4 regions of the Sporosarcina sp. SG10008 genome follow, and region 1 is predicted to be linked to each of the others. Evidence: riboswitches for the same ligand, from Rfam matches in the RefSeq annotation. Region 1 holds a riboswitch; each other region holds the start of a gene.
The links. A riboswitch is a leader RNA that binds a small molecule or an ion and turns the genes downstream of it on or off. The one in region 1 is predicted to bind thiamine pyrophosphate.

Region 1 (7,597 bases):
TTCCAATTCAGGACCAAACTCTCCAAAGTGTTTTAGGATGAATTCTGCACCTTCTTGATACGACATCTTCTTTGTTGATGCTGTAACTGGCGCATCAATGTCATACCAGTTCATTTTGTTAGTACCTAGCATTCTCGCTTTGACTTGCAAGTATTCTACAAACGGGGCTTTATTTACACCAATTGCTCCCCACATTGCATCAAGTGTCTCTTCGCTCATTCTATTTCGGAGGAGTGGCTCTTTCAATACTGAATCCCAACCACGTTTTTTGTATACTTCAAGCCTAAAACCCGCAATATGATTTAATGCAGATGCGAAGAAGTCCTCTTTTCCTTCCCAAGCTTCTTCCAACGCTTCAAATGAGCGCTTTCGCACATCTGCATTCTCATGCGAACTTAGGTTATTTGCCTGCCCAACGGAAAGTTCTTTCTCTTCTCCGTCCAATTCGATTTTGATTTTAATGTCACCAACGAGCATGTCGTATAACTGTCCCCACCCATGATAGCCGTCTACGCTTAGCGACGTGATCAAACTCTCTTCTTCTTCAGACAGTTTCAGGTTGACCTCTTCACGCCATTCATTCAGTACAAATGCAAATTCCTTCAGTTCATCCGATTCCATTAATCCATTCCATGTATCCTCATCTGCTTTTGCCAGCGTTTGTCGGATTTTAAGCCCGATTGTAGAAAAACGTGCCCCAAGGGAGCCGGTTTCGCCTTGCAGTTGCAATGCTTTTTTATCTGTTGTATCCGCCGCAAGGAAACACCCAATAACGGCACCTGCCTGTGACAGGTCAAGTGCAACCTCTTTTAATGATTCAATAAGGTTTACAACTTCTTTTGACGCACCAGCTGACTGAGGAACTTCAAATGCAGAAGCCGTTTCTTCTAATGAACCTAACTTTTCTTTTACGCTATCCAAATGTGTCCGTAGTTCTGTCGATCCACTTCCACCTTTAAAGAAAACGTCAAGATCCCATACTTCAGAATACGTTTTTTGCGTCACTATTATTCCCCCTTAATTCATTCAAAATTTTCTAAAAACACAACTTGATTATAACATGAATTTTCGGTATGCGAAATAATGCAATTGTGACGGAAGGTTCATACTTTCCTTCGCAGGTTCCACCATTCCTCTGTATACTATTCAGTAGGAGGATTTAAATATGTTTAGAATTATAATTATGACCTTTTCGCTCATTGCGGTCGTTCTAGTCAATGCAGCTGCGAATATAATGCCTATCAATGGAAAAACAACCGGGCAAATCTCTAATAGTTTACCGGTACTATTTACACCTGCAGGATATACCTTTTCAATTTGGGCAGTTATTTATCTGCTTCTCGCTATCTGGTTATACGGCTTTATGCGCAACACAGTAAACATTAATCATGCATTATTCAATCGGAGGGTAGTTTTGTTTGTGCTCAGCTGCCTATTAAATATCACTTGGATTTTGCTTTGGCATTTTGGTTTCTTCGGATGGACAATTATTGTCAACCTGGTTCTTCTTTTAACACTGTTAACCATTTATTTTACTTATTCTATAAAAAATAGTCATATTCATGGTAGAGTTCCGATTGCTGTCTATCTAGGATGGGTTTTTGTCGCGACCATTGCAAATATCAGTTATGTCCTTACTTTGCATGAATGGTCTGGTTGGGGACTAAGTGACCCGCTATGGACCGTCATCTACTTGACTATCGCAACCGCTATTGCACTTCATTTTTTATACCATTACGCGGATATAGCATTTAGTGCTGTCTTCATATGGGCATTTATAGGTATCACTGTAAAAAACGGTGCTGATGAACTATTCGTCTCTGCCGCAGCCCTATTTCTTGCAGCTACAATCGCAGGATTCATGTTCTTCAGACGAAAGTCATTCACACCTAAATAAAAGTGTAAGACGCTGTTTAGCCCCGACAAGCGCTGAAAGACTTGAAGACAAAGTCGGTCTTTGCCTTTTCGGCAAGACTGAAATTAAAGAAAGGCAGTCTAAAATCGCGACATCCTGTCGCAACAAGGAGGGATGTAGCTCAATCCCTCCCCACTGCATGACCCACTTCGTGTGGGCCCAGGGGCTGGCGTCTGGAGTCTAGACATCGATCCATGTAGAACAACTTATACTTTCTTACCTTTAAAAAAATCGCCGTCCTCCCACATTGGGCAGAACGGCGATTTTCTATTTTCTCTCTAAAAGACGCGGTGCTGTAGTGAATAATATTGACGCAACAATTGCTGATAATATTATTGAAGGTATCATGTAACTTGCATTGTATACGAGTGAATAGAGCCATACGGGCTGTCCCTCAGGTGCATAAGATGCAAAAAATACAATTCCACCAATGAAGTGAATCAAGTATCGAAGTATGCCACCGATAACTGTCCCCAGAACGATTGCTGTAACCATTGAGCCTTTGTTGCCTTTTACTTTACTACTTAACAGCCATGCAAGTGTAACACCTGCCACTCCAACCAACGTGTACGCCACGAAGTAATCAAGCGCAGCCTGTATTATATTAAAGACATAGCCTCCCATCATCAGTTGCAATAACCCACTGACGAAGCCAGTCAGCATACCGCCTGCAATCCCCCATCTAAATGCCATGACAACAATCGGCAACATTGACAGCGTAACCGAGCCACCCTGTGGCATTTTAAAACCAATCTGATCAAGCACAAATGAAATTGCACCTAAAATAGCTATTTCAAGTAAAAGTTGAAGTCTTTTCCGATCCAAATTAATTCATCCCTTTCCTAGCTCAGCGAAAGATGTGGGCATAAAAAAAGACATCCCGAAATAGATGGGACATCGAATATGTCAATTTCCATCCACATTCCTACGCAAGAATAATCTTACAGGTTCTAAGGGTCAGGACGTGCTGTCCAATCTCAGCCAAATAGGCTCCCCCTGTGGTTCCAGTAATTTAGTTGTCTAGTTCATTGTATAAGATGGGGATCCTATAAGCAAGATGATTAACAGGGATGTTAATTATCCTATATATGTTGAAATTAAGAATTCCATTAAATTCGATGTGGCGCTAGGAGATGCCGCCAATCTCAGGCTCCAGTTAACCCTTGTATGGCCTCTTCGCCAAGTTTAATCTAGGGATTCATTTACTCAATATATATATAGTTAAACTAAAATGGAGGGATTCGTGTGTCGAACAATAAACTGTTAGCCGCCCTATGCTACTTTAGTGTCTTCTTCACCCCTTTACTTATACCCGTCATTATTTATTTCGTTTCGGATGACCGTGAAGTAAAACACCATGCCAAGCGCTCTCTCGTTTCACATCTTGTTCCTGTCGTACTTCTTATTGCAGGATTTATCATTTTTTCTTTTTCAATGTTTTCCTTTACCTACGACCTGAATGTAATGCCTAGTGGTAACTTTGGATTTTGGCAATTAACACCTGTCTTATTCATGCTAGTTTATGGAGTTTTGCTCATAGCAATTCTAATTTGGAATGTGTTTCAAGGTGTTAAAGTATTGAAGTGAATGTTTATAAAACCACCTATTCGGGAAAAAAGTAACAAATGCTGTGTTTAGGAGTGATTCGTAATGAATATTGGAAAATTATTAAAAACCGCTATTAAATTGGCGCCTATCGTCTATCCAATTGTTCGCAAAGTAATGAAAGAAAAAAAAGCAACAAGCACGACAATCCCAAAGAAATAATTCGACAGTCTGCAAACGTTTTTTAAGTTTGTAGGCTTTTTTGTTCAGCTCCATATGATATAGTATGGTATGGAAAAGAATGAACGGAAGAAAGGATTTGAACATAATGATTGCAAAAACTGAACAGGAAATTGAAGCGTTAAAGAAAATCGGCAAAATTGTTGCTGAAATCAGGGAAGCGATGAAAGAAGCAACTGTCCCTGGTAAAACGACGAAAGAAATTGATGACATCGGCGGTCGCTTATTCGAAGAAAAAGGTGCAATTTCAGGTCCTATCGCAGAATATGATTTCCCTGGATTTACATGCATCAGCGTCAACAGTGAAGTTGCCCATGGCATGCCTGGTTCCCGCGTGATAGAAGATGGAGATCTTGTTAATATTGACGTCTCAGGTTCCTACAATGGTTATTTTGCTGACACTGGCATTTCATTTGTTGTCGGTACACCCGATAATAAGAAACAACAATTATGTGATGTGGCTAAGAGTGCATTTGAACGTGCAATGACAAAAGTTAAAGCAGGTTCAAGCTTAAACCAAATTGGTAAAGCAGTTGAACGCGAAGCAAAAGAAAATGGCTTAAAAGTCATCAAAAACTTGACTGGCCACGGCATCGGTAAAGCGTTGCACGAAGAACCTTCGCATGTACTCAATTATTATGACGCATGGGATAAGACGCTTCTGAAAGAAGGAATGGTTCTCGCAGTTGAACCGTTTATCTCTGAAAAAGCAGAGCATATTATTGAATCAGGGGATGGCTGGACGTTCATTACACCAGACAAATCTCTTGTGGCTCAAATCGAACATACAATTATCGTCACAAAAGGCGAACCAATTATTTTGACGCAACTATAATTAGTGCCTAATGCGTTCTTTCAATATATATAGAAAAGGGCTGTCCCTGGAAATCCAATGCACTTGGATTCCTGGATAGCCCTTTTTATTATTGTCTAGATATGTGGTTATAAAGTATTCCATTAAATTCACTACGGTGCTAGGGGATGCCTTCACTCGATTTATATAACTATTTTCCCACGTCTATTGATTAATCAAAAATCACCAGTGAATAACATGATCACCTACTGGGCGCTACTTGTATTCACAACAGGATTACCGAAAAAAGTGTAGCTAGAAGTGACAGAGTCACTTCTAGCTACACTTGCCTCATGGTAAATGTGTCGTGAATAGTTTGCCGAAAGCGAACCGGAAATGATTCAGTGAAAACGGATTTTTTAAGCCCTATTCACCAGTATTTTATGCAAATAAATGGTTAATCAGCACACGTGCTATTTTCCCGACATATATAGATCCCTTGCGCTTGTCTTATTTCTTTTTAGGAGCTGCAATTGTTTTTGAATTTCCTTCGGCAAGATGGCCTTTATACCATACTTTTTGAACCGTTTTAATTCCTTTAGTCAGCTTACGATAATCTCGTTCTTCTGGGTACGACAACAATGTCAATACTTCCCCATCTCCGCCTGCTCTTCCAGTTCTGCCTGAACGGTGTAAATATTGCTCAACCGTATGTGGCACGTCGATGTGAATAACATGTGTTAAGCCATCAATGTCTAGCCCTCGTGCCGCAAGATCAGTTGCTATCAAAATCTTCAACTCGCCTTTACGGAAACTTTCCAATGTTTGCTGTCTCTCAAATTTCGTCATTTCTGAATGAAGAACCGCAATTGGTGCTTCGTTATACCTAAGCTTCATTTCTTTCATGCGAAGCTGATCCACATTATTAATAAATGCAAGAGCACGAATTCCATTCAAATAAGAAATCCCACGCAATACATCCGTTTTGTCCCGTGCATCCGTTTTCACAAATGAATGAACGACCTTACCCGATTTCGGCATTTCTTCCGCTCCAACTTGGATGCGGATTGGATCATTCATAAACTTGCTAGCAACAATTTCAATTTCATCTGTAATTGTCGCAGATACGGCAATAACTTGTCTTTCCGGATTTGCCGCTTCAATCATATTTTTCACAACGACACGATGATCACGCGCTAAAAGCTGATCGCCTTCATCAAGAACAATGTGACGAATATCATGCATTTTCAACTTTCTGACCTTGATAAGTTCAGCCAATCGACCAGGTGTTCCAACAACAATTGTTGGTTTTTTCTTCAATTGTTCAATCTGACGCTGCATATTGGCCCCGCCAATTAGTTGTGTAACCGTGATACCAGTTCCTGTTACCCATTCTCTGATAACATTAACGATTTGCATCGACAGTTCCTGTGATGGTGTTATAATTAGCGCCTGCGTTTGTTTTTTATCGCCATCAACCAATTGCAAAAGTGGCAATACAAATGCAAGTGTCTTGCCCGAACCCGTCGGTGACTCTGCAACGATATCTTTACCTGCCAGCATTTCAGGAATCATTTTCTCCTGGATTGGCATTTCGTACTCAAACTTCCATTTTTCTTTAAACATTTCGTCCATATTTTCTAAGAAGGACATCATTATCCCCACTTTCACTCTATTCCCTTCAGTTTATCATAATAGGCTCTGCTACACTCTATTTCTGACAAAACTGATTAAGGTTTTTTCCGTGCGTTGACACGCTGTTCGAACGCGTATGCATAGCCTATTAATTCAGGTTCAGTAAATGCTTTCCCTGAAAATGTAATACCAAACGGTTCACCTGCCTCGGAATAGGCTGCTGGAACAGTAACAGATGGGAAACCCGCTGCCGCTCCGAAACTGCATCCATGATCTTGTGGAAATACTAGTGCTTGAATAGCATGCTCATCAAGTGCTTTGCCAAGTGCGATGTCCCCTGCCAAATGACGATTGCGGAGAAGTGCCTCTATATAAGCCCTTTCCGTCAGCGTTCCACTTGTTCGCTCCACTTTTTCCAGCATCACTTGACCGAATTTCAATGTTTCTTCTGCATGCTCATTGTTGAAGTTGATAATATCGGACAATGTACGAATCGCATTTGTTGCAGGTGTCTTCCCTAGATATGCATTCAAGGTCGCTTTAAATTCATAGAGAAGCACATTATAACCGAGGTCATTTTCCATTGTCCCTAATTCTACATCATCTATTATTACAGCACCTGCTGCCTCAAGTTCTTTGAGCGCGGCATCGAAAAGGTCCAAACGTTCCGTAGATGCTTCTCGTTCGAAAATCGTTCGTGCAACGCCAAGACGAACACCTTCAAGTGCTCTACTATCAAGCACAGACGTCCAGTCAATTCCTACTAGACGGGATGCCTCCGCTGTTACAGGGTCTTCTGGGTCTGTGCCAATCAGCAGGCTAAATGTAATTGCTGCGTCGTGTACGGTCCTTGCCATAGGCCCCGGAGTATCCTGTGTGTACGAAAGAGGCATCACCCCTGTACGGCTGATCGTTCCTACAGTCGGCTTAATGCCAACGAGCGAGTTCTGCGCTGACGGGTTAAGGATTGATCCGGTCGTCTCCGTACCAATTGCCACAGCTGCCATATTTGCTGCAATGCCTGCAGCGGCCCCCGAACTCGATCCACCGACATCAAATAAACCATATGGATTATTCACTTGACCACCTCGTGAACTCCAGCCGTTCGTCATCCGATCGGACATAAAATTCGCCCACTCTGTCATATTCGTCTTTCCGAGAATAATAGCTCCCGCATCACGTAATTTCTTAACGAGAAAAGAATCCTCTGCCGCATAGAAATCCTTAAGCGCAAGTGACCCGCAACTCGTATGCATCATGTCGCGGGTCCCCATATTATCTTTCAATAAAATCGGAATACCATGAAGAAGTGAACGGATCCCTTTTTCCCGTCTTTCTACGTCAAGAGCCCTAGCAATCTGTACAGCTTGTGGGTTCAACTCAAGCACTGCATTTATATTTTTGTTCCTATATGAGATCGTGTCAATATACATAAACGTAAGCTCTTCAGCCGATAGCTCTCCGCTACT
Region 2 (7,597 bases), 750 kb from region 1:
CAAATTAGCACATGTATAGATTAACCCCCAAAAACAGTAAATAACTTGATCAAACACTAGACGCTTTGTGTACAGTTATGTTTGAATTGCTTTGGATTGAAGGACCTCTATACGATTACCGAGAGGTCTTGATGTGTAGGTATGCGACAGGCAACTATTCGTAACAGAATTACCTAGGATGGAATGAACTGCAATTCCTCCCCAAAAGTGTGGCTAGAACTGACAATGTCATTTCTAGCCACACTTGCCCCTCGGTAAATATGTCATGAATAGTTCGCCGAAAGCAAACCGGTAATGATCCAGTGAAAAGGGATTTTTCCAAGCCCTACTCGCCAGTATTTTATGCCAATAAATGGTTAATCAACAGACGAGTCAATTATAATAAAAAGCCGATTCCTCAGTGAGGAACCGGCTTTTTATTATAATTCTACTGTAGGTTTTTTCCGAATGCGTGCGGCTATTCCGGTTATTAGTATGACAACGAGTACCGGTAAAAGCCAACCAAGCCCTTCCTCATAGAAAGGAAGTACACGATCATAAAAGGATATAATTGGGGCTAACCAATCAAAATACGCTATCTCAAGTGATTTACAAAGTGTTTTAAATCCATCAATAATACTAATCATAAATGCAACGACCGTTGCTGATACATACACTACACGAGCATGGTTGAATAGCGGTGACAGGAATGTCAGAATCATTAAAACGACTGACAACGGATACAAGAACATCAATACCGGAATCGAATACGTAATGATATTCGCCAATCCAAAATTCGCGATAACGAAACAGAATGTTGAGAAGAAAATAACGAAAACTTTGTAGCTAATTTTCGGCATAATTGTATTGAAATATTCACCACATGCAGTAATCAGTCCGATACTCGTAGTCAAACATGCGAGTAGGATTACTACAGCGAGCATAACCAATCCAAATGTCCCCAAATAATGAGATGATGCACCGCTTAATACAGGTCCGCCCGTATCAAAGAGTCCAAATAACTCTGTGCTCGTCGCCCCTAAGTAAGCAATTCCTACATAGATAATCGCAAGGAATGTAGTCGCAATCGCACCTGCTTTTGCTGTCGCCATTAGAATTTCACGTTTATTCGTCACACCCATCGAGCGGATTGCGTTAATGACGATAATCCCGAAGACCAATGAAGCGAGTGCGTCCATTGTGTTATAACCTTCCATAACGCCTTTTATTAACGCTCCGCTTGTATAATCGCCTTGCGGTGATTGAATTACACCCATTGGTTTTACAATAACCATAACCAACAAAGCGAACAAAAGTACGATGAGTGCTGGTGAAAGGATTTTACCTACACGGTCAACGATTTTCGCGGGATTTAATGATAACCACAATGTAAGACCAAAGAACAATAAAGTAAAGATAATTGTAGCAATCTGCATATATTCCGCGCTAATAAACGGAGAGATTCCAATATCAAATGCGACTGCACCTGTACGTGGTGCGGCGAAGAATGGACCAATTGTTAAGTATAAAAGTGATGTGAAAACAACTGCATAAACTGGATGTATCCGGCTTGCAAGTTGCTGTAAATTTTGGCTCCCCGAGAAGCCCATCGCTAAGATGCCGAGAAATGGAAGCCCAACTCCAGTAATTAAAAACCCAAGAACAGCTAGCCACATGTTCGTTCCAGCATATTGCCCAAGCTGTGCTGGAAAAATAAGATTTCCTGCTCCAAAAAATAGTGCGAATAGCATCAAGCCAATGGCAAGATACGATGAAAATGATAACTTCTTTTGCATAACTTCAGTTCCCCCTTGATGTAAATAACATTACACGTATGCAATATATCGCTGAATTAATAATACTCTTTTCCTTTACAAAATGCAATATAATAATGGCAATTTATTATGTTAAAAAGAATAATAAAACATTGATTTTTCTGATATATTAACAATAAACAAATCATAATACTATTTTCGATATAATAATTGTCCGTTTGCATGATCGAACATGCAAACGGACATAAGATTAACTCATTTAATAGTAAACTTCGTGTGACTATGGCCTTCTTTTGCTTTTTTCACTTCGAGAATCGCAGGGAATGCAGCTTTCAGTTCTTCAACGTGAGAAATGACGCCAATCATACGACCTGATTTCTGTAGATCAATTAATGTGTCAATTGCTTTGTTCAACGACTCTTCATCAAGTGACCCGAATCCTTCGTCAATAAACATCGTATCAATTGACACCGAACCTTGGAAACTTTGAATGACATCTGCCATACCAAGTGCTAGACAGAGAGAGGCATTGAACTTTTCGCCACCTGACAATGTCTTCACGTCACGTGTTTGCCCTGTATAAGCATCATATACATCGAGACCCAGTCCACTTTGTCTCCCTCGTACTTCCTGACGGTCACTGCGGATTAAGACAAACTGCCCGTTCGACATTTCTTTCAAACGTTCATTCGCCGATTGGATAATACGTTCCAAGTATTCGATTTGAATATAGCGTTCGAATGACAACTTCAAACCGTTCTGTCCTCTTACGATATCGTAAAGGTCTGTGATTTTCCCATATATTCGTTCAAGTTCAATCACTGTTACGGATGACTGTACAAGTTTCTCCTTCAAACTGAATGCGTTTTTTTCATATTCTGAGGAAGCATTATAGTCAGTAAGAGCGGCTTCATAATCAGTTTTCAATTTGGCCACTTTCGTTGCCAAATCGCTCAAATCCACCACTTCTTTCCCTTCAAGCAGTACCCGTAACTCCCCTACTGCATCGCGTAAACTATAAAGTTGTTGTTTGAATACCGCCACTTTTTCTTTCAACAAAATGCGGTCAACTTCTTGCATTTTCGCCTCACGATAAGCCTGTTCTGTTGGGAATGCCGATTCTTCTAATGCTTTTTTGAATCTACTTTCCGCCTGCCCCCTCTTCCCTACAACTTCTTCCAAGGTTTCCCCAGCATGAATTTCTGCTACTTTCGCCGCCCCCAGCTTCTCGCTCGTTTCCTCACGCACTTTCTGGACTACTTCCCAAGCGTAATCTAATTCTTCTTTTTTCTTTTCAGTTTCAGCAATCCGCTCCTGAAGCGTGGCTAGTACCCGTACATCTTCGGGTATCGTTTGTAATGTCATGTTAAACAGGGCTAGTTGTGTATCATAGGACGATTTTTGTTGAAACAATGCACGTTCCATTTCAGTTTTCTGCGCCACGATTTGCGCTGTAATTACTTCTTTCTTTTTCAATTCCACTTTCAGATTAACAAGCAATTTTCGATCTGCGCGAAGCTTAGCCACTTCCGCTTCTAGCTTCTGTTTCACCTCATGTAAATTATTATTATCCTTTTCTATAGCTAACCGCTTCATTTCATTTTCTTTATCAGTTAACTGCTCGATTGTATTTTGGTAGGTAATAGCCGCGGTTCGGAATTGCCCCTCGACTTCTTTCAGCCGTTCTTTCTCCACTTCCAGCTTTTCCCTTGAAATGGTTACTTCAATTGTTTTATGCGATTTAGCGGGATGATGTTCACTCCCACATACCGGGCAGGATTCCCCGTCTTTTAAAGACTCAGCCAACATAGCTGCTTGGTTATTTAGCCAAAGTTGTTCTACTGCATCGTATTCCGATTTACTTTTCTCATAACGCGCCTCGTGATCATTCTTTCCTTGTTCCAATACGTGTATCCGATTTCGAATGGCAATGAATTCATCCAGTAGTTTGCACTTTTCAATCGTTTCATTTAGTTGATCGATACGTTCATCGTACTGAACTTGTCCCACTTCAAACATCTCGATTTCTACTTTTACTTTTTCCAAGTTCTTCGTTTCTTCATCTGTCATTCTAACGGTTTTCCCAAGTTCTTTTTCCAAATGATTGTTTTCTTTTTTCATCACACCAAGAGCAGTTTCCTTCGATGCCAAACTTGAAACAGCCGGAAGGAAATCTTTTAGTCGTATCAAACTTTCCGTCAGCTTTTCACGGTCAGTTTTTCTTGCTTCTTCCACTCGAAAACGCTGCCCAGCAAGTTCCATTTTTTCTGTTGCTATCTGGACTGCTTCCTTCGCATTCTTAAGATTACCTGCTTTCGTGGCAGTTTCTTCTTTCAATTTGAGTAATTGCATCTCAAGTTCACCGATTGAAACAGCTCGCTCTGCGTCGGCTATTTGTTGCTCTTTTTGTTCCACAATCGGCAAATGTTCCGTTAACTTATTTAACGATAATTCTTTTTGACGTAGTTCAATAAAACGTTCATTCATACTTTTCGCGGCGTGGTACATTTCTTGCATTTTTGTATGTTTTGCATAAACTTCATCGTAACTCTTTTTAACAACAACCGTCTTGTCTTGATAAAACGCAAATTCTTCTTCTAATCCTTGAACGACTTGATTCACATTGTAATGTTCATTCGCAAGAACAGTAAAGACCGATGACTCACGCTCGGGCAGTAAGGTCGCTATTTGTCCAATATGCCCCTCGCTCTGTTGCATCTCTTTCGTCAGAGTCGCTTGTGCGCTGTCTTTCTTCCCTTTTAGCTGCTCCACTATTTCACGGTACTTATCTGTTTTAAATATTTTCCGCATGATTGTTTCTTTATTTTCTGTATCAGACGTTAGAAACTTTCGGAACTCTCCTTGCGGCAGCATAACAATCTGACTGAATTGTGCTTGTGTAAAGCCGATTAGTTCTTCTACCTTCTTGTTAATTTCAGATACAATCTGCCTGTCGACAAGTGGTACCTCCCCGTCTTCCGTCAGTTCATAGAACTCGCAGCGCGCAGACGTTTCGGACTTGTTCCCCTGTTTGACATACGGTATTTGCCGCATGATGCGGTACGTTCGATTATGAATGTCAAACGTCAATTCAACGGTCGTTTGAACTGCGTCGTCTGCGAAGTCGCTTCGCATCGCACGATTATCCGTTCGATCTTCTCCGCTCGCCTGACCATATAGCGCAAAACAAATCCCATCAAATATCGTGGTTTTCCCCGCACCAGTAGCTCCTGAAATAACGAAGAGTTGATTGTCTTTCAATTCCCTGAAATCGACCGTTTCCGTCCCTTTATATGGTCCAAATGCCGTCATCATTAATTGAATTGGTCTCACAGCTGTGTCCCCTCCTTGTGCATAACTTCATGGAGCACTTCTGAAAAGAGGGTCTCCGTTTCTACGTCTGCCGCTTCTCCTTTCATCTCTTCGTAAAATGCTTTAAAGAGTGCTAAATCATCATGCTTCCCATGTTCCATACGTTGTTCATCAACCGCATTTGCGGTCAGCATGAGCACTTTACGCTCAACATGCATCGCGTTCGGATAGACTGACCGTACTTTTTCCATCGGGAATAAAACCGGAGTCTCATCTAGCAATTTAACAAAAACATAATCCTCACTTACTGGGTGCAACAAAATATGTTCCATCGTCCCTACAACCGTCCGCATATCATGCTTTGGCTTCAACTCCCGTTTCTCAACAGATACCTGCCCTGCAGCGTCAAGTTCGATAATTAGAAACCCTTTATTATGATGTTCTTCTGAAATCGAATATTTCATTGGCGAACCCGCAAATCGCACTGTTTCATTTAACACATAATGTGCCTGATGTAGGTGGCCAAGTGCAGTATAATTAAATCCTTCGAAAAGATGCGCCGACACATATTCTGCCCCACCAATTGCCAACGGTCGTTCGGAGTCACTCGTGTTATTTTCACTTTCTCCGTGAGGTGTCACAAAAGCATGTCCAACAAATACATGTCGGACCCCCTCTGCCATTTGTTCACGGATAGTTGCCGTCACTTTCTTCATCGCATCGTTATGGTTCACAATCGTTTCATCTTCGTGCAAATGTTTTACAACAGAAGGATCCGCAAATGGTACGAGATGGAAATGAACCTCACCGTAGTCATCTGACAAAACGACCGGTTCGATTACTTTCGTCATCTGACCTGCAATATGGTAGCCATTTACTCGCATCAATCCGCTTCCAAAATGGAGGCGTCCCGGGCTATCATGGTTTCCTCCAATCGCTAGGACAGGTATTCCAAGTTCCATAGTAATTTTTCCAAGCACTTCGTCAAGTAGTGCAATCGCTTCTGTAGGTGGCACCGCACGGTCATACAAATCGCCTGCGATAACGACCGCATCTGGCTTCTCTTTTTTGACTGCCTCTACAAATTGATCAAGCACATAACGCTGTCCTTCTGTCATATATATACCTTGAACGAGCTTGCCTAAATGCCAGTCCGCTGTATGGAAAAATTTCAAATTCATTTCCCCCTTCAATACTTTTTCTTTCTACTTTACAGGATAATTCTCGTAAAAGGAAACATACATTCCTTTCTAACTTTTCACAAAGTTAAGGTTGACCTTCTATTTTTAATATGCTTATAATGGGGATGAGTCCAATTTCATATGATCCACCGCTAGGGGTGCTCTAACAGAGCTGAGAGAGGCATGTGCCTTGACCCTTATAACTTGAACTGGTTAATACCAGCGTAAGGAAGAGGTGCTGACACAATAATTCTGCCGGTCTATTTTCCGGGATACTTTTGATTGTCTACAACCCACTTCTTCTTCAAGGAGTGGGTTTTTTGGTTTTCAAGAATACAAAGGGAGTGTTGATATCATGAAGTTCACTGACCGTTTGTTAGAAAAGACGTTACCAATCTGGAGACAGAATCATAGCCATCCGTTCGTACAAGGAATTGGCGATGGGACGCTTGATCCGGATAAATTCAGGTTTTATATGGTACAGGATTACTTGTATTTGATTGATTATGCAAAACTGTTTGCGATTGGGGCTGTAAAAGCCGACGACTTGGAAACGATGGGCAAATTCGCGACACTACTCGATGGGACGCTGAACAAGGAAATGGCCCTGCATCGAAGCTACGCACTGCGGTTCGGCATTTCTGAACAGGAACTTGAAAACGCTAAGCCGTCACCAATTGTTCTTGCCTATACACACTACATGTTACACGTCTGTCAAAATGGAACCGTTGCGGAAGTGATGGCTGCTCTGCTTCCTTGCGCATGGAGTTACTGGGAAATCGGTAAGGAGCTAAATGCTATTCCAGGTGCTGCCGATCACTCGTTATATGGCGATTGGATTCAGATGTATTCTTCGGATGAATTCAAGGAACTTGCGGGCTGGTGTATTGATTTAATGAACAAATCAGCAGAAGGAAAACCGGAGCATGAACTGTTAAAGCTCGAGGAGATCTTCCTCAATACAACTCGTTATGAATATATGTTTTGGGATATGGCAAATACAAAACAAATGTGGCCTGGAGTTGAAATGATAAATGCTATCGTTTGACGGTGTTTCATTCACGTACGAATCAGGCAACAGCATACTCGATAATCTGTCATTCAACATTCTTCCCAGTGAGTTTATTTCGATAATTGGTGTTAGCGGTTCCGGTAAAAGTACGATTTTTCGTCTTGTAACCGGATTAGATGAACCCTCAGGGGGTACCATTTCTCTTGAAGGGAATCCAAATACTCAGCGCCTTGGAAAGGTCGGCTATATGCCACAACAAGATTTGTTACTGCCTTGGCGAACCATTTTAGAAAATGCATGTCTTCCGCTTGAAGTAGCCGGATTAGATAAGAAGGCCG
Region 3 (7,597 bases), 460 kb from region 1:
ACACCCCATCACTTGAAGAATAACAATTGACAATCAATACGCGTTGTAACTATAATGATTACACCGGGAGGTTACTTGCAATGAAAATCAGTAGTCGCTTTACAGTTGCAGTTCATATTCTATCCCTCGTGGCGATTGAAAGTAACGAGCTTTGTACTTCGGAATGGATTGCAGAAAGTGTGAATACAAATCCTGTAGTCATACGAAGAATAATTGGTAAACTAAGAAATGTAGGACTTATTCAAGTTCGGCAAGGTCTTGGGGGAGCTACGCTTCAAAAACCTTTAAAAGATATTACTTTACTCGATGTGTACAGAGCAGTCGAAGTCGTTGAAGAAGGCGAGCTTTTTCAATTTCATGAAAAACCAAATCCAAATTGCCCGGTTGGCGCCAACATTGAGGCAGTTCTTGAGCTGATTTTACTTCGAGCTCAAGAAGCAATGGAATCTGTGTTACATGAAATTACGATGGAAGAATTAGTATCGGTATTAACACAAAAAATCGGATAGTTCATTCGATTTTTTAGCCGCCGCTGTAACTGTAACCATTACAGTTACAGTCGGATTAATTATAGCCAATGGCTTCAAATCACTAGGCGCGCATTATTTTATGTGCATAAAAAAACTAATTTACTGGAGGATTTAAACATGAAAATTGGAATTATCGGAGCTACAGGAAAAGCAGGAAGCCTTATTGTAAAAGAAGCGAATGACCGTGGACACGAAGTAACAGCTATCGTTAGAAATGCAGCAAAACTAACTGAAGAAAATGTTGTCGCCCTCGAAATAGATATATTTAATCTACAAGCTGAAGACCTTCGTCAATTTGATGTTGTTGTAAATGCATTCGGTGCTCCTGCAGGACAGGAACATCTTCATCTAGATGCCGGAAGAGAGTTAATAGAGGTGTTTGAAGGCGCTCCAGAAACAAGATTAATTGTTGTAGGTGGCGCGGGAAGCTTGTTTGTAGATGAAGCAAAAACCATCCGTCTAATTGACACACCGGAATTCCCTGAAGAATACTTTGCAACTGCTTCCAATCAAGGAAAGAACTTAGAAGACCTGCAAAAGACGAGTGGAGTTAAATGGACATTCATTAGCCCAGCAGCATTCTTTAATCCTGAAGGAAAAAGAACGGGTTCGTATCAAAAAGGAAAAAACAATTTAATCGTGAACTCAAAAGGTGACAGCTATGTAAGCTATGCTGACTATGCAATTGCAGTTCTTGATGAAATCGAAAATCCTCAACATATAAATGAACGTTTCACCCTTGTTTCTGAAGCGGAATAACTTAGTTTTAGGAGATGAGAACAATGCAAACAGAAACTAGGAAACCCGGAATTGAAATTGGAATATATACATTTGGGGATCTTGGTCCAGATCCCCTAACTGGAAAAACAATAAGTATTCAACAGCGCCTTCATGAAGTATTGGCTATTGGAAAGCTGACTGAAGAAGCCGGACTTGATATTTTTGGTGTCGGTGAGCATCACCGCTTAGACTACGCCGTATCAGCTCCGCCAGTTGTTCTGGCGGCAGTGGCACAAAACACGAAGCGTATTAAATTGACGAGTGCAACGACTGTTTTGAACACAGTCGACCCTGTTCGCCTATTCGAGGATTTTGCTACACTCGATTTAATTTCGAATGGTCGCGCTGAGATTATTACAGGTCGTGGTGCATTCGTTGAATCTTTTCCGTTATTCGGTCATGACTTAAACAATTATGACGAACTGTTCGATGAAAACATACGACTGCTTCAAGAATTGAATACCAATGAAATCGTCAATTGGAATGGGTCATTCCGTTCGCCTTTAACTAATTCTATGATTGCCCCGCGCCCTGTTCAAAATAAACTGCCGATTTGGGTTGGTGTAGGTGGAACACCTGATAGTGCAATACGAGCTGGAAAACTTGGAACTGGTTTAGCATTAGCTATCCTTGGTGGGGATCCAATTCGTTTCAAACCACTTGTTGATTTGTATCGCCAAGCTGGCATAAGTGCCGGACATCGTGTAGAGGATTTAAAAGTGGCTGTAACAGGACATACGTATATAACAAAGACATCCCAACAAGCGAAAGACGAATTTTATCCTTACTATGCAAATTATTGGGGATATGTGAACAAACAACATGGAATGATTACGAGAATATCCCGCTCTGATTTCAATTATATGGCCAGTCCCGAAACCGGATTATTTGTCGGCAGCCCTCAGCAAATAATTGAGAAGATTCTCCACCAACACGAACTATTTGGACATCAACGATTCATTGCACAAATGGATATCGGCGGCTTGCCGTTTTCTAAAGTCGCAGCGAGTATTGAAATGTTAGCAACACAAGTAGCTCCGATCGTTCGGCGTGAAACGGCTCGTTAAGATTATCCCATGTGAATTTAACTCGAAACATAGCAACCATTTGAAACCGCATCAGAAATAACCCCAATTATTTGGCGATATGCAACAATATACTAGTACTAGATGAATGGAAAGTTTACTTACACTCCCTATTTTTTCGTATTACACCACGTCTGTCGATTAACCAAAATTAACAAAAAAACTTGATCACACACTGGGTACTCTTTGTATAGTTGCATTTGGATTGCTTTGCATTAAACGACTACTATACCATTATCGTGATGTCTAGATGTGAGGGATGCGACTTTGTCGCATCCCTCACATCTTTTTCGGTAATCGTATGGTAGTCCTTCATCCATCGCGTTCCAAATTCATGAGTACACGTAGTTCTGAAGCTTTTTGGGACGAAAGAATCACTGGCTTCTTAATTGAAGAAAAGCCGCCAAAGATGCAATTTTGGCGGCTGAAACTTTCTATATAATTTTTTCTTTTTTTAGTAAAGAAGTGTCACTTTCTATAAGACATCATATGATTAGATGCATACTCTTTGTTAAATGTATGCAAGAAGTACATTATACAACGTGCAAGAGTGCCCGAAATTGCATCTTCGGGCACTTACAATCTCGATAAAAAGTCATCTATTCATTTCTTTCAAACATAACTGCATTTTTCACTTGAACATTGTAGGTACGCGACAGGCAAGTATTCGCAACAGGATTAACGAAAAAAGCGTGGCTCTCGGTAAATATGTCGTGATTATTTCGCCGAAAGCGAACCGGAAATGATCCAGTTAAAATGGGTTTTCGAAGCCCTACTCACCCAGTGTTTTATGCAAATAAATGGTTAATTTACAGACGTGGTATTACACCACTCATTTATAAATATCATAAGCGTCTTGGTAAATACCACTAATTCTTCAATGTTTATCTTTTCATCGACTGAATGTGCCTCTTCCAACTTTCCAGGACCATAGATAACAGTTGGAATTCCTGCTGCACCTAGCCATCCAGCATCTGTTACTGATCTCGACATACCTATTATTGCAGGACTTTTTTCGGTTTGTTCATGACAATGTGCAAGAAGTTGAACAGCTGCATGGTCCGCATTCATTTCAAGCGCCGGAAATATTTCTCCACGTTCTTCAATCATTGATTTTCCACCCCAGCGAAAGTGAATGGGATTTTCTCTTAACCACGTGTCTGCTTTTGCTACATGGTTCAAATGCTCTTCGATTTCTTTTGTTACAGATTGATAGGTTTCATTCGGATAGAAATGAACGGTGATCCAGAGCCGACATTCATCCGCCACAAAAGCTGCATGCCTTCCTCCTTCTATAACTGCTGGATTAATAGTAGTGGCGCCAGGCGCAAAATCCGGATATTTTTTTGTCACAGCCCAGTGACGTTCTAAATCTTGTAATCCAGCAATAACCTTCATCATCTTTTCTATCGCACTAGCCCCATTAACCGAACCGCCTGCATGAAGCATACTCATCCTCATTGCATCATGGAAAACTTCCTTACTTTTAATCGTTATCCAGCCGGTAATCACACCACCCTGACCATGGATTTGACGATCACTGCCATCGACTACAAGTGCAAAGTCTGCTGTATAGCCTTTTTCCATACATGAAAGTGTTCCAGCCTCTCCCGCTTCCTCCCCAATGACAGTCTGAATTTGCAAATCACCTTTCAGTTCCACACCTAGTTCGTTTAATAATTTAACGGCTAGTAAAGTCGCCGCTACTGCACCTTTCATATCGGATGTTCCTCGCCCATATGCGTTGCCATCTTTAGTCGTCAGTTCAAAGACAGGCACAGTCCACTCTGTTTCATACCCCACTTCTGCAACGTCTATATGTCCATTAATGATTAGGCTGTTATATAGGTTTCCATCCGTTCCCTTTTTAATGCCTACAACGTTCGGGTCGCTAGGAAATACATCCCAACTAACCGTTTCAAATTTTTCTTGTTCTAAAAAATCTTGAATATACCGCTGTACGCCTGTTGTATTTCTTGCCGGTGGACTAACTGTCGGGAAACGAACGAGGTCCGCTAGCAATTGCACTAACTCCTCTTGACGTTCATCAACTAGGTTACTAATTCTATTTTCCATTTTACTCATCCATCCCTTATCTATATTTTTGGTAGGTGAATCTATATACGTTGTAATAAAGAATTCCATTGAATTCACTACGGCGCTAGCCCTTGTAATGCGCCTTCGCACAGTTCACTATCTTTATTTCATTTGTTCAACATATATACACTGGAACAGAAAACAGCCGCTTTCCATAATCGGAAGGCGGCTGTTTTCTACGTATATAAAGACATTATGTGTAAAGTTTCAGCTGCTTCCCTACGCTAGTATGAACTAGATCAGGTTCGAAGGGTTTACATCTATGATGTGTCTCAGCCTAAACGGCTCCCCTAGCAGTATCTATTTAGTTTTTTTCTTCTTCACAATGCATCTGTTCTTTCTTCCCCTTTAGGAAGATAGTTTGATAAGTCGATATCACGTAACCCGTTCTTTATTTTAGTTGTGTAACCTAAATTTTCATTCGATAAAAACGAAGCTTTTGAAGCAATCATTTCTTCTAATAAAGGCAAATACGTCGGATCAATATCTTTCCAAAGTTTGTACGAATTTATTAAGTCCTCTAAAGTCAGGTGCTTGTAATCATCGCCTTTATAGTCACGTAATGCGGAAATACGATACCAAATATCGCCATTATCACGAATCCAATCATCTTTATCCGCTACAATCGCTGTTTGTATAGCCTGCGCTGTATCTAAATACTTCTGATCACCGAACTCATTATAAGCCATGAGTAAAACGTTCATACCGCCCAACACATGATTCATAGAGGCATGTGTCGTTACTTGCTGTGCAATCGGGAAGTAATCCGCGATGTAGTAAGACTCGTCATTCACAGGAATGACGTTTCCTTTACTTTTTTGTGAGACTAGTAAGTCAGCATAATTACGCAATGGCTCTTTCGCATTCTCAATTCCAAAATCAGCACCACTATTATAGTAGAAAAGCGCGATTTGCTCATTAAAACGTGTATCAATGAATGGAGCTGTAATGTCATATAAATCTTTCAAATAGGTGCTTGTAACTTCTGTTTCCCAATAATCTTTGTCACCTTTGAAATTCTTCAAGTTAACAAATGAGTTGTAAATTAAGTTCTCAAAATAACGATCCTCTTGCTCATTATATAAAACCAGAGCACGATCTTCTTTTAATAGAAGTAAGTTCCGCCCATATCCTTGCCCTGTATCAGGCATTGGCTCTGTGGTTATCGCCATTTTATTGTATGGGCCACCCGCCGTGTACCAATTATTACGTTTTTTATAATACTTAGCTGACTCAAGCATCCAGCTCTCCATATTCTCTTCATTCGCAAATAATTGGTCATCCGCATTCATATACCACTGATCTACAATGTCATTGCCTTTTGAATTTAACGTATGCACAGATAATAATGTTGTTCCAACCTGAGCATAAGACAGTGCCTCTTTTTCACCGAGCAATTGACGCATGTAACTGTAGCCATCATTCTCATACTCTAATGACAATTGCTTTGACAAATAAGACTGACCAACCATCCGCTCCTTCACTGATCCATCTAGCTTCACAAATTGGAGTAAACCTGTCGGATAGGATGTTGTGTCACTGCCAAAAACGTCTTTATCATTACGTTTAATCTTGTATTTATCATAACGGTTTAGCTCAAATGAAGCCACTTCATTTTCTTTTTGAATGACATCTACTGTTACAGCAGATTCAGTAGGGTTAATGATTTTCGAAAATAAGAAGTAATCGCCATTATCAAATGAACGAACCGTTAACTCAATGGTCGCACCTTCTATACCGATGTCATAAGTGTAAATATTATCTCGTGAAAATGAGTTATCGATTCTCGTATGATTCGTGAAAAGTATATTCTCTGTCGATCTTAGGTAAATCGGATGTTCATCAAATGACACCTTCATTAAATTCACAGCAGAGGGAATCCGAGTAAAATTAGGCGACAGCTCTAAGTTCGTTAATTCATATTTTTTGGTAGTTGCAATGTTCCCCTTCTCCACAAGTACTTGATGCAGAATCACCGCAAAAGTAGCGCGGTCTACTTGTGATCCGTGATTGAATAGACCTTTTTGTATGCCTGGCATAATTCTGTATTGTGGAACTGCGCCTACACTTCCTTTATCCAATGAAATAAGACTTGGCCATTCGATTAATGCACTATCTTGCAAATTAAATGCATCTACTAATGCCAACTCCATTTGCCTACGTGTTAAAGGTTCTTCCATACCAAAAGAATTGCCTGTCACGTCTTTGATTAAAAATTCATATCCCGCTTTTGTAAAAGATTGAGTAGCCTCTCCAACTGTCATTGCTAGATCCGGACGAAATTGCATATCGCCGTAACCCGTCAATATGCCCATTTCTACAAGTTGCATAACTTCATTTTTCGCCCAGTGGCTATTTGGAATATCCGTAAATTTTGCAGCTGTCGTGACGTCTTCTGATTTAACGACTTGAGCTTCTGCCGCGTTAGCTGTTAATCCAACAGTAGCTGACGTCGGTAAAGCTACCGTTAATGCTAAAGCGAGAAACAGTGTATTTATTTTCTTCATTTTTGTTTAAAGCCCTCCTTTAGTTAAAATTAATAACATCAAATTATAGTTAAGTATAATTATAACACTTTTGGATACTATTTTGGAGTTCGTCCACAGGAGAAAGCAAGGCTGAACAATAGCAATTCAATGGAAAAGAAACACCAGTCCATAATCATTGACCTTAGTAACTCTTGAGTGTTAGGGTTTTCACTTGCCAACTAATTCGGCAAACTACAAAGGAGGAATTGCAATGAAGCAATTGATACAACAGGAAATTCACCTAGCAAATCGTCCCAAAGGAATGCCTGCGAAAGAAGACTTTACCTTTGTAAAGAATTCAGTTCCCTCACCAAAAGTAAATGAAATTTTAGTACGGACGCTTTATTTATCTGTTGACCCATACATGCGTGGAAGAATGCAAGATGCCAAGTCATATATTGCTCCATTTGAATTGAATAAGGTCATTTCAGGGGGTGTCGTAGCTGAAGTAGTTGAATCCCAGTCAGACGCCTTTAAACAAGGTGATGTCGTTGTTGGGAATCTTGGCTGGGCTGAATATACCGTAGCTACTCCAAATGAAATTCGCAAAATAGACCCTAAAATGGCACCTATTTCA
Region 4 (7,597 bases), 470 kb from region 1:
CGTAGAGTTGGACAGTCGTCTAGATGTTGTGGATATTATAACGAAGAAAAATAACCGTAATCATATTATGGTAAAAGGAAGCCGGACAAGTGTTCATGACATTGTAGATCGGATTCTCTTGGAGTTAGCGAAAAAGCAATACCGCCATTTACGGAATGTATGGGCAAGAAACTCGCAATCTGAGATCTGCTATTTCATCGGCGGAGGCTCTATTGTCCTTAAAGACTATCTTAAAACGTTAAATAATAGCTTAGATGGTTATAATATCGATTTCTTTGAAGATGAAAAAGAAAGTGTTTGGATGATGGCCAACGCTTATTACAAGTTAATTTCAGACTTTGCGAAAAAAAATCAACAAGTCAAAATTAAAGAAGAAGAAAAGTTAGTTAAAACAAAGTAAGGTGACTATGCATGAATGACGCGGGATTAAAAAGGGGACAGCCCATTACATTTCGTCTCCCATCAGATACATCTGACCACACACTAAAGCAACTGCAAAAGTTAAAAGAAGTCGAAAGAAGAAACTTTTCCAGTAAAATTGCGGAGTTCGTGATAGATGGGGTGAATGACTCACTTTTAAAGCATAGAGAGGCCATAACAATTCCGCTCCCAAAAGGGTTAACTAAAGCGCAACGTGATTGGTTAAAGCACGAACATTCCGAGGCGCTACTAGGGAGTATCGTCTATCAGTTGATGTCCGATCCAATCCGCACAGCTTCTCTCTTTGCATCATTGAACAGCAATGCAATAGATGTAAATGCAGCATTATATTTGCAGGAAGAAACGAGCGCTGCCGTTGAGGTGGAAACAGAACATCAATTGATTAACATAGAGGATGATCTGGATAATTTTGATTGGGAACAGTTAAAGGAGCCAGAAGAAACCTCTGTTGTAGAAGAGGAAGACCCTTTAGCTGACTTCCTTGCCCAGATGAATAAATAATAGTGAGTGCCTGCATAAGAAACCACCATGAATGCTTAAATTTTCATGATGGTTTATTGTACAGGCACTTTTTGTTGTGATTTCTAAGGAATCTAAAACATTGAGATGTTTTCTTTGGAGCATACAAGGGAAAAAGAGTAATAGGGATGACTACAGCTAGTTTACGAATGGGCTGTATGTCTATTTAGTAAGAAGAATGGGGTGAAGCGGTTATGGAAAAAGTTATTTACATCGTGCGTCATTGCTCCGCAGAAGGACAGGCACCACACGCGGAATTGACTGCTGAAGGGATTCTGCAGGCGGGTCAGCTTGTAGCGTTTTTCGAAGATATCGAAGTGGATCGGATTATTACGAGTCCGTTTTCTCGTGCACGTCAGACGGGCTGGCCTATAGCTGAGCGGAAGAAGTTGCATGTAGAGGTGGATAGTCGGCTTATGGAGCGCGTGCTAAGTTCAATGGATTTCGAGGATTGGTTGATAAAGCTGGAAGATACGTTTTTTGACCTTCATCTAAAATATGAGGGTGGGGAATCTTCGAGTGAAGCGATGTCGAGGGTCTGTGATGTTGTGGATGAGCTGGGTGACGGTTCGCGGACAGTGCTTGTGACACACGGGAATTTAATGGCGCTATTATTAAGTTGTTATGATGAACGATTCGATTTTGGGCAGTGGCAGGCACTGACGAATCCAGACGTGTATGTTATACGGATTAAGGATGGGGACTCAGAAGTGGAAAGAATTTGGGGTTCTGAATAAAAAAACAGGCCGCTGTAATGTCGGCCTATCTAGGTTTTAGTGAATGTTAACCCATTGTAAGATTAGTAATAATGACCACTGCAATAATAACGAGTGCCCCGAAAAGACTGATCCACATGGATTTGTCGGGATTATTCGGTCTGCTGTCTGCTTTATGCATAAACTGCGCCTTCTTTCTGTTTATGTCACTAACTATACTCTTATCGACGATAGAATGGAATAAACTGTTACCACGTGAAACGAGTTTATTATATATATTGAACCTATTTGATGGAGTTTTTTATTTCCATTACTCTATGCTTCTATTGAAAATGGACCAAACATTCCCACAATCTCACACTAGATATGTTACACTTGCTACAAAGCTGAATAGTTTAACAACCACTAGGGGAGCCTTTTTTAGGCTGAGACGTGCATGAATGCGCGGACCCTTGGAACCTGATCCGGATTATACCGGCGTAGGAAAGTGGGTACGCCTTTTACGAATAGTTAAATGGCTAGCCGCTTTCTTACGCCACCGGGAAGCGGCTTTTTAGTATAAATAAAAGGGTGGCGAATCGAATGGTACGTGTGGCATTGACAATTGCGGGGTCGGATAGTGGTGGTGGTGCGGGTATTCAGGCAGACTTGAAGACGTTCCAAGAATTGGGTGTTTTCGGTACGTCGGCACTGACAGCGGTGACAGCGCAAAATACATTTGGAGTGACGGCGATACAGCCGGTTGACACCGCTATTATTAAAGCGCAAATACAGGCAGTTATTGAAGATTTTGATGTTAAAGCGATTAAGACAGGGATGCTCTTTTCGACAGAAATTATCTATGCAGTGGGAGAGGCGTTTCATTGGAGCGGAATTCCACTTGTCATTGATCCGGTGATGATTGCGAAAGGGGGTGCTTCATTGTTAGAAAGACAGGCGGTTGAAGCGTTGAAGACTGTACTTGTACCTCTTGCAGCTATTGTTACACCTAATATTCCAGAAGCAGAAGTGCTTGCAGGAATGGAAATAAAGACGAATGAAGACATAGAACGAGCGGCGAAACATATAATAGCGTTGGGCGCGGGGGCGGTTCTTATTAAAGGGGGCCACCGGAAAGAAGCGCCTTATGCGGAAGATCTGTTCATGGGGGCTGACGGGGAACGGTTCTCGGTTCGCGCACCATGGATTGATACGAAAGATACGCATGGAACAGGGTGTACGTATTCGGCGGCACTGACAGCGTTTTTGGCAAATGGGGAAACGGCAGCGAATGCAGTTGTTTCTGCAAAATGTTTTATCCACGCAGCAATTGAAGATGGACTTAAAATTGGTGGCGGCCATGGTCCGACGAATCACTGGGCATATGGACGCCGCGGTAACAAGACAATGGAAGGGGTTGTAGTTTATGGATAAGCAAACAGTTAACTTATATTTCATCATGGGTACAGTGAATTTGGCGGGACGCGACCCGTTACATGTCTTAGAAGAGGCGCTAAAGGGTGGTATAACGAGCTTTCAATTACGTGAAAAAGGGCCTGGTGCATTAACGGGTGAAGAATTGAAGGCTTTTGCACAAGCGTGTCAGCAATTATGTGAACAATATAGTGTACCTTTCATTGTCAATGATGATATAGGTCTTGCGATTGAAATTGGTGCAGACGGTATTCATATCGGGCAGGAAGACGGATATATTTCAGCAGTGCGTGACAAGGTTGGTCCAGACATGCTAATAGGTGTTTCTACGCATAATGTAACAGAAGCGATTGCGGCAGCTGATGCTGGGGCTGATTATATCGGTCTAGGTCCAGTTTATGAGACACAGACGAAAATGGATACGCAACCGGTTATTGGTATCGAGACAATTAGGGAAGTGGCATCGTTGTTACCTGGTTTACCTATTGTTGCGATTGGTGGAATTTCAGAACGCAGAGCCGGTGCTATCATTAAAGCGGGTGCGTCAGGGGTAGCGGTTATTTCTGCAATTTCTGGAGAAGAAGATCCTGGAGAAGCAGCAAGTCGTTTAAAAGGTGCGGTCCTTCTTTCATTAACAGGTATTGAAATGTAATGTTTAACTGCTCGCGAAATATACCACACTTCCAAGTAAGGGGTGTGGTGTGCGGATGAAAAAGAAACTGTTTGAAATACAAACCGTTTTGCATAAGGCAGATCTAATCTATTTCACATGGAATGATGTCGGCGGAACTTACAAAGTTTATAGAGACGGGCATCATTTGTATGAAGGAACGGTCTCTGAATTTAGTGACGGTGATTTCAAGCATGCGAAACTATATAATTACGTAATCGAACGTGTTGAAGATGGTATTGTAATTGACGTTATTGCATTGCAAACGTCAGCATTTGCTGAACAGAAAAACAAAGAAAGTCCGCTTCAGTCACTTGTCATGACAACGATTGTCGCAAAGACGCAAATTGCATTGTCTTGGGAGGAAATTAAAGATGTCGCTGAATATGATGTCTACCGAAATGGGACGCATATGACAACGGCGGTCGGTAATTCTTACATCGACAGGGATTTTTCGTTGGATGAAATCTATACGTATACGATTAAATCTAAGCGTTCACTTGCGAAGTCGGAAGAACGATTCAACGTCTTTCAGTCGATTGTCTCCACTGTTTTTGGGCTGTTGAATCCGGTTTCGTCGAAGGCAGAAGCGGTGATTGAACAGTTTTCGGTGACAAAATCCATTGCCAAGCCGAGGGAGTTGCTGACGCCTGTTCAAGACAGAGTTCGTCTCCCGAATGTAGATAGGTGGGGGTTCCGCTACATGACGTTTTTGCAGGATGACTGGGTGTTGAATCCGAATCTTTTATCGCGAAATCGTTATTTTAAAGGGGATGACAGGGGATTCGATTCAAATGGAGCCAGTTATCGGACCCGAGTGGACATCGAACTGGCATATGACCTTGAACGTTCTCCGTTGACGTTTACAAGGGATGTTGGGCCATCGATTGTCTATGATGCTTTTAAGCGCTTTAGGAAACAAGCAACCGCTTCACACGATGGGATTACGTTGAAACGGACAAATCACGGGGAAGACGAAGCGGGATTTCATCTTCTGCATGCTGTCGGCAATCCCCTTACAACGGCCCCTGACATTAACTATGAAGTGCGGGCAGTTATGAGGCGGGACGGAACGTTTGATATGACGGGTTACCACGATCAGGCGCCCCATCATGAGATTTACCTGATGCGCGGTGAAGAGAATGAATGGAAACCAATTCACCAAGCGGAAAGTAAGGGGCTCGCGTGGATGTCCGAGGTAATTGCTTGGCAGTACTGGCGAATCTCTAATTTTGAATAGTAAACAATGAACTCCTTCCGTTGTCATAAATGGAAGGAGTTCATTGTTTATCCGGAAAGGAAAAATATGAGTTGCGTAGATAGCGAATTATGCATCCCTACTATTCGATAGGATGAACCTTGGTAATAATGAATGTACTGTGACAAGAGGTTATCTTAGATAGCCTCTTTATTTATTTTTTAGCGTCTATCATTTAACAAGACAGGCGGTGACTCGTTTCTTACATCTGATTTATTCACTTCAAGCCAACTCGTTGACAAAGAAAACTCTGCTTGATATGATTACCTTGAATTCAAGATAAATAACTTTCTACTAATTCGAGGAGAGAATTGATATGACGAAAAAATCAATGGGCATTCATCACATAACTGCAATCGTCGGACATCCGCAAGAAAACGTCGACTTTTACGCGGGTGTTCTTGGGTTGCGTCTTGTCAAGAAAACCGTCAACTTCGATGATCCGGGGACGTATCATCTTTACTTTGGTAATGGAAACGGTGCACCGGGTACGATCATTACGTTTTTCACATGGGCTAATGCTCGCCAAGGAACAATTGGGGATGGTCAAGTCGGTGTTACGTCGTACGTAGTACCGGTCGGGGCAATGACTTTCTGGGAAAACCGTCTTGAGAAATTTAAGATTGCGTTTAGCAGATCAAACCGCTTTGGTGAAACGTATGTATCATTTGATGATCCACACGGTTTGAGAATTGAGATTGTCGAGCGAGAAGATGGGGTAAAGAATGAATGGATGGTTGGTGAAATAACAGCGGATGTCGCTATAAAAGGGTTTGGCGGCGCAACGCTATTATCTACACAACCTGAAAAAACGGCTCATCTTCTTGAACAAGTTATGGGGCTTGAAAAAATCGGTGAAGAAGGCGAATACATCCGGTTTCGCTCAACAGCGGACATTGGCAATGTCGTCGATTTGAAAACAACATCATCAGGTCGTGCACAAATGGGTGTCGGCACAGTACACCATATCGCTTGGCGCGCTGAAGATGATGCGGATCAACTGGACTGGAAATCACTTGTTGAAGAGAATGGTTATGGCGTGACTCCGGTGAAAGACAGAAACTATTTCAATGCGATTTACTTCCGAGAACACGGAAATATTTTGTTTGAAATTGCAACGGATGCACCAGGCTTTGCACATGACGAGTCCGTGGAGACGATGGGAGAAAATCTTATGCTTCCAACGCAATATGAGCACAGTCGCGAACAGCTGGAATCTTCTTTGATCCCTTTTGAAGTGCGCGAAATTGATTGATACGAGGAGAGATATACTATGAAACATATTTATAAACCAGGAAAAGATGCTTCAAAACCGGTGTTACTTTTGCTTCACGGCACAGGAGGCACAGAACAGGATTTACTGGGACTTGCCGACTTAATTGACCCCGATGCTGGGGTACTAAGTGTTCGAGGAAATGTCCTTGAAAACGGCATGCCGCGTTTCTTCCGTAGATTGGCGGAAGGGGTATTCGATGAGGAGGATTTAATCTTCCGTACGAAGGAATTGAATGCGTTTCTGGATGAAGCTGCAAAAGAAAATAGTTTTGACAGGTTGAATGTCGTTGCGGTTGGTTATTCTAATGGAGCGAACATCGCAGCAAGCCTGCTGTTCCATTATGCAGAGGCTTTGAAAGGCGCAATTCTTCATCACCCGATGGTACCGAGGCGTGGAATCGACTTGCCAGATTTAGCCGGCATTCCGGTGTTCATCACCGCAGGAAAAAATGATCCGATTTGCCCTGCGAAGGAGTCAGAAGATCTCAAGGAATTATTGGCAGGCGCGGGCGCAGTGACGGAAGTTCACTGGGAAATGAATGGTCATTCGCTAACGCGTACGGAAGTGGACGCAGCGGCAGAGTGGTACAAAACAACATTTGTGAAATGAAAAGAGAAGCGGAGATAAAAAAATGAGTTTTTTAGACAGGTTATTCGGCAAAAACACTACAACAAGTAAAGAGGAGACGGTAAACATGACAAAAACAAAAACAGCAATCGTATATTACAGTTCAGGCGGTACGAACTACCAATTGGCACAGTGGGCTGCAGAGGCGGCTGAAGCAGCAGGTTCTGAAGTACGACTGATGAAAGTGGCTGAAACAGCTCCACAAGCTGCAATCGATTCATCTCCGGGCTGGAAAGCGCATGCTGAAGCAACGAAAGATGTACCTGTTGCAACAGGAGAAGATCTTGAGTGGGCGGACGCGATTATCTTTAGTGTACCGACACGTTTCGGTAATGTACCTGGGCAAATCCAGAGTTTCATCGATACATTAGGTGGTCTTTGGTTCCAAGGCAAGCTCGCTAATAAAGCAGTAAGCGCAATGTCTTCAGCACAAAACCCACATGGCGGTCAGGAAGCAACAATTCTTTCCTTATACACAACAATGTACCACTGGGGAGCAATTGTTGCGGCACCAGGTTTCACCGACGCAGTTACATTTGCAGCTGGTGGTAACCCGTACGGTACAAGCGTAACTGTCGGACAAGATGGAAAAATAGCGGATGACGAAGCGGCAATTAAAGCGGCAGTTGCTCATCAGGCGGGACGTACAGTAAAAGTTGGAACAGCATTGAAAAGTA

Region 2: another riboswitch for thiamine pyrophosphate. It lies ahead of tenA (thiaminase II); the one in region 1 lies ahead of thiT (energy-coupled thiamine transporter ThiT).
Region 3: another riboswitch for thiamine pyrophosphate. It lies ahead of ACGLYD_RS02925 (acetylornithine deacetylase); the one in region 1 lies ahead of thiT (energy-coupled thiamine transporter ThiT).
Region 4: another riboswitch for thiamine pyrophosphate. It lies ahead of thiD (bifunctional hydroxymethylpyrimidine kinase/phosphomethylpyrimidine kinase); the one in region 1 lies ahead of thiT (energy-coupled thiamine transporter ThiT).

The regions. Positions count from the first base shown of each region.
Region 1 is NZ_CP172607.1:102,756-110,352, reverse strand. Features, by position in the region: gene ACGLYD_RS00495 (M3 family oligoendopeptidase) at 1-1,005, opposite strand, end outside; gene ACGLYD_RS00490 (tryptophan-rich sensory protein) at 1,166-1,897, shown strand; gene thiT (energy-coupled thiamine transporter ThiT) at 2,183-2,740, opposite strand; TPP riboswitch at 2,821-2,922, opposite strand; gene ACGLYD_RS00480 (DUF4870 domain-containing protein) at 3,161-3,502, shown strand; gene ACGLYD_RS00475 (hypothetical protein) at 3,566-3,682, shown strand; gene map (type I methionyl aminopeptidase) at 3,789-4,535, shown strand; gene ACGLYD_RS00465 (DEAD/DEAH box helicase) at 5,004-6,146, opposite strand; gene ACGLYD_RS00460 (amidase family protein) at 6,224-7,597, opposite strand, start outside.
Region 2 is NZ_CP172607.1:848,563-856,159, reverse strand. Features, by position in the region: gene ACGLYD_RS04285 (GntR family transcriptional regulator) at 1-8, shown strand, start outside; gene brnQ (branched-chain amino acid transport system II carrier protein) at 420-1,775, opposite strand; gene ACGLYD_RS04275 (AAA family ATPase) at 2,010-5,087, opposite strand; gene ACGLYD_RS04270 (exonuclease SbcCD subunit D) at 5,084-6,241, opposite strand; TPP riboswitch at 6,392-6,495, shown strand; gene tenA (thiaminase II) at 6,603-7,295, shown strand; gene ACGLYD_RS04260 (ABC transporter ATP-binding protein) at 7,282-7,597, shown strand, end outside.
Region 3 is NZ_CP172607.1:567,180-574,776, reverse strand. Features, by position in the region: gene ACGLYD_RS02940 (Rrf2 family transcriptional regulator) at 81-509, shown strand; gene ACGLYD_RS02935 (NAD(P)-dependent oxidoreductase) at 648-1,289, shown strand; gene ACGLYD_RS02930 (LLM class flavin-dependent oxidoreductase) at 1,313-2,377, shown strand; gene ACGLYD_RS02925 (acetylornithine deacetylase) at 3,200-4,480, opposite strand; TPP riboswitch at 4,692-4,794, opposite strand; gene ACGLYD_RS02920 (S-layer homology domain-containing protein) at 4,813-6,999, opposite strand; gene ACGLYD_RS02915 (NADP-dependent oxidoreductase) at 7,232-7,597, shown strand, end outside.
Region 4 is NZ_CP172607.1:4,338,594-4,346,190, forward strand. Features, by position in the region: gene ACGLYD_RS20350 (ParM/StbA family protein) at 1-400, shown strand, start outside; gene ACGLYD_RS20355 (hypothetical protein) at 412-942, shown strand; gene ACGLYD_RS20360 (histidine phosphatase family protein) at 1,155-1,697, shown strand; TPP riboswitch at 2,074-2,179, shown strand; gene thiD (bifunctional hydroxymethylpyrimidine kinase/phosphomethylpyrimidine kinase) at 2,259-3,089, shown strand; gene thiE (thiamine phosphate synthase) at 3,082-3,741, shown strand; gene ACGLYD_RS20375 (DUF3238 domain-containing protein) at 3,797-4,999, shown strand; gene ACGLYD_RS20380 (ring-cleaving dioxygenase) at 5,334-6,272, shown strand; gene ACGLYD_RS20385 (alpha/beta hydrolase) at 6,291-6,902, shown strand; gene wrbA (NAD(P)H:quinone oxidoreductase) at 6,925-7,597, shown strand, end outside.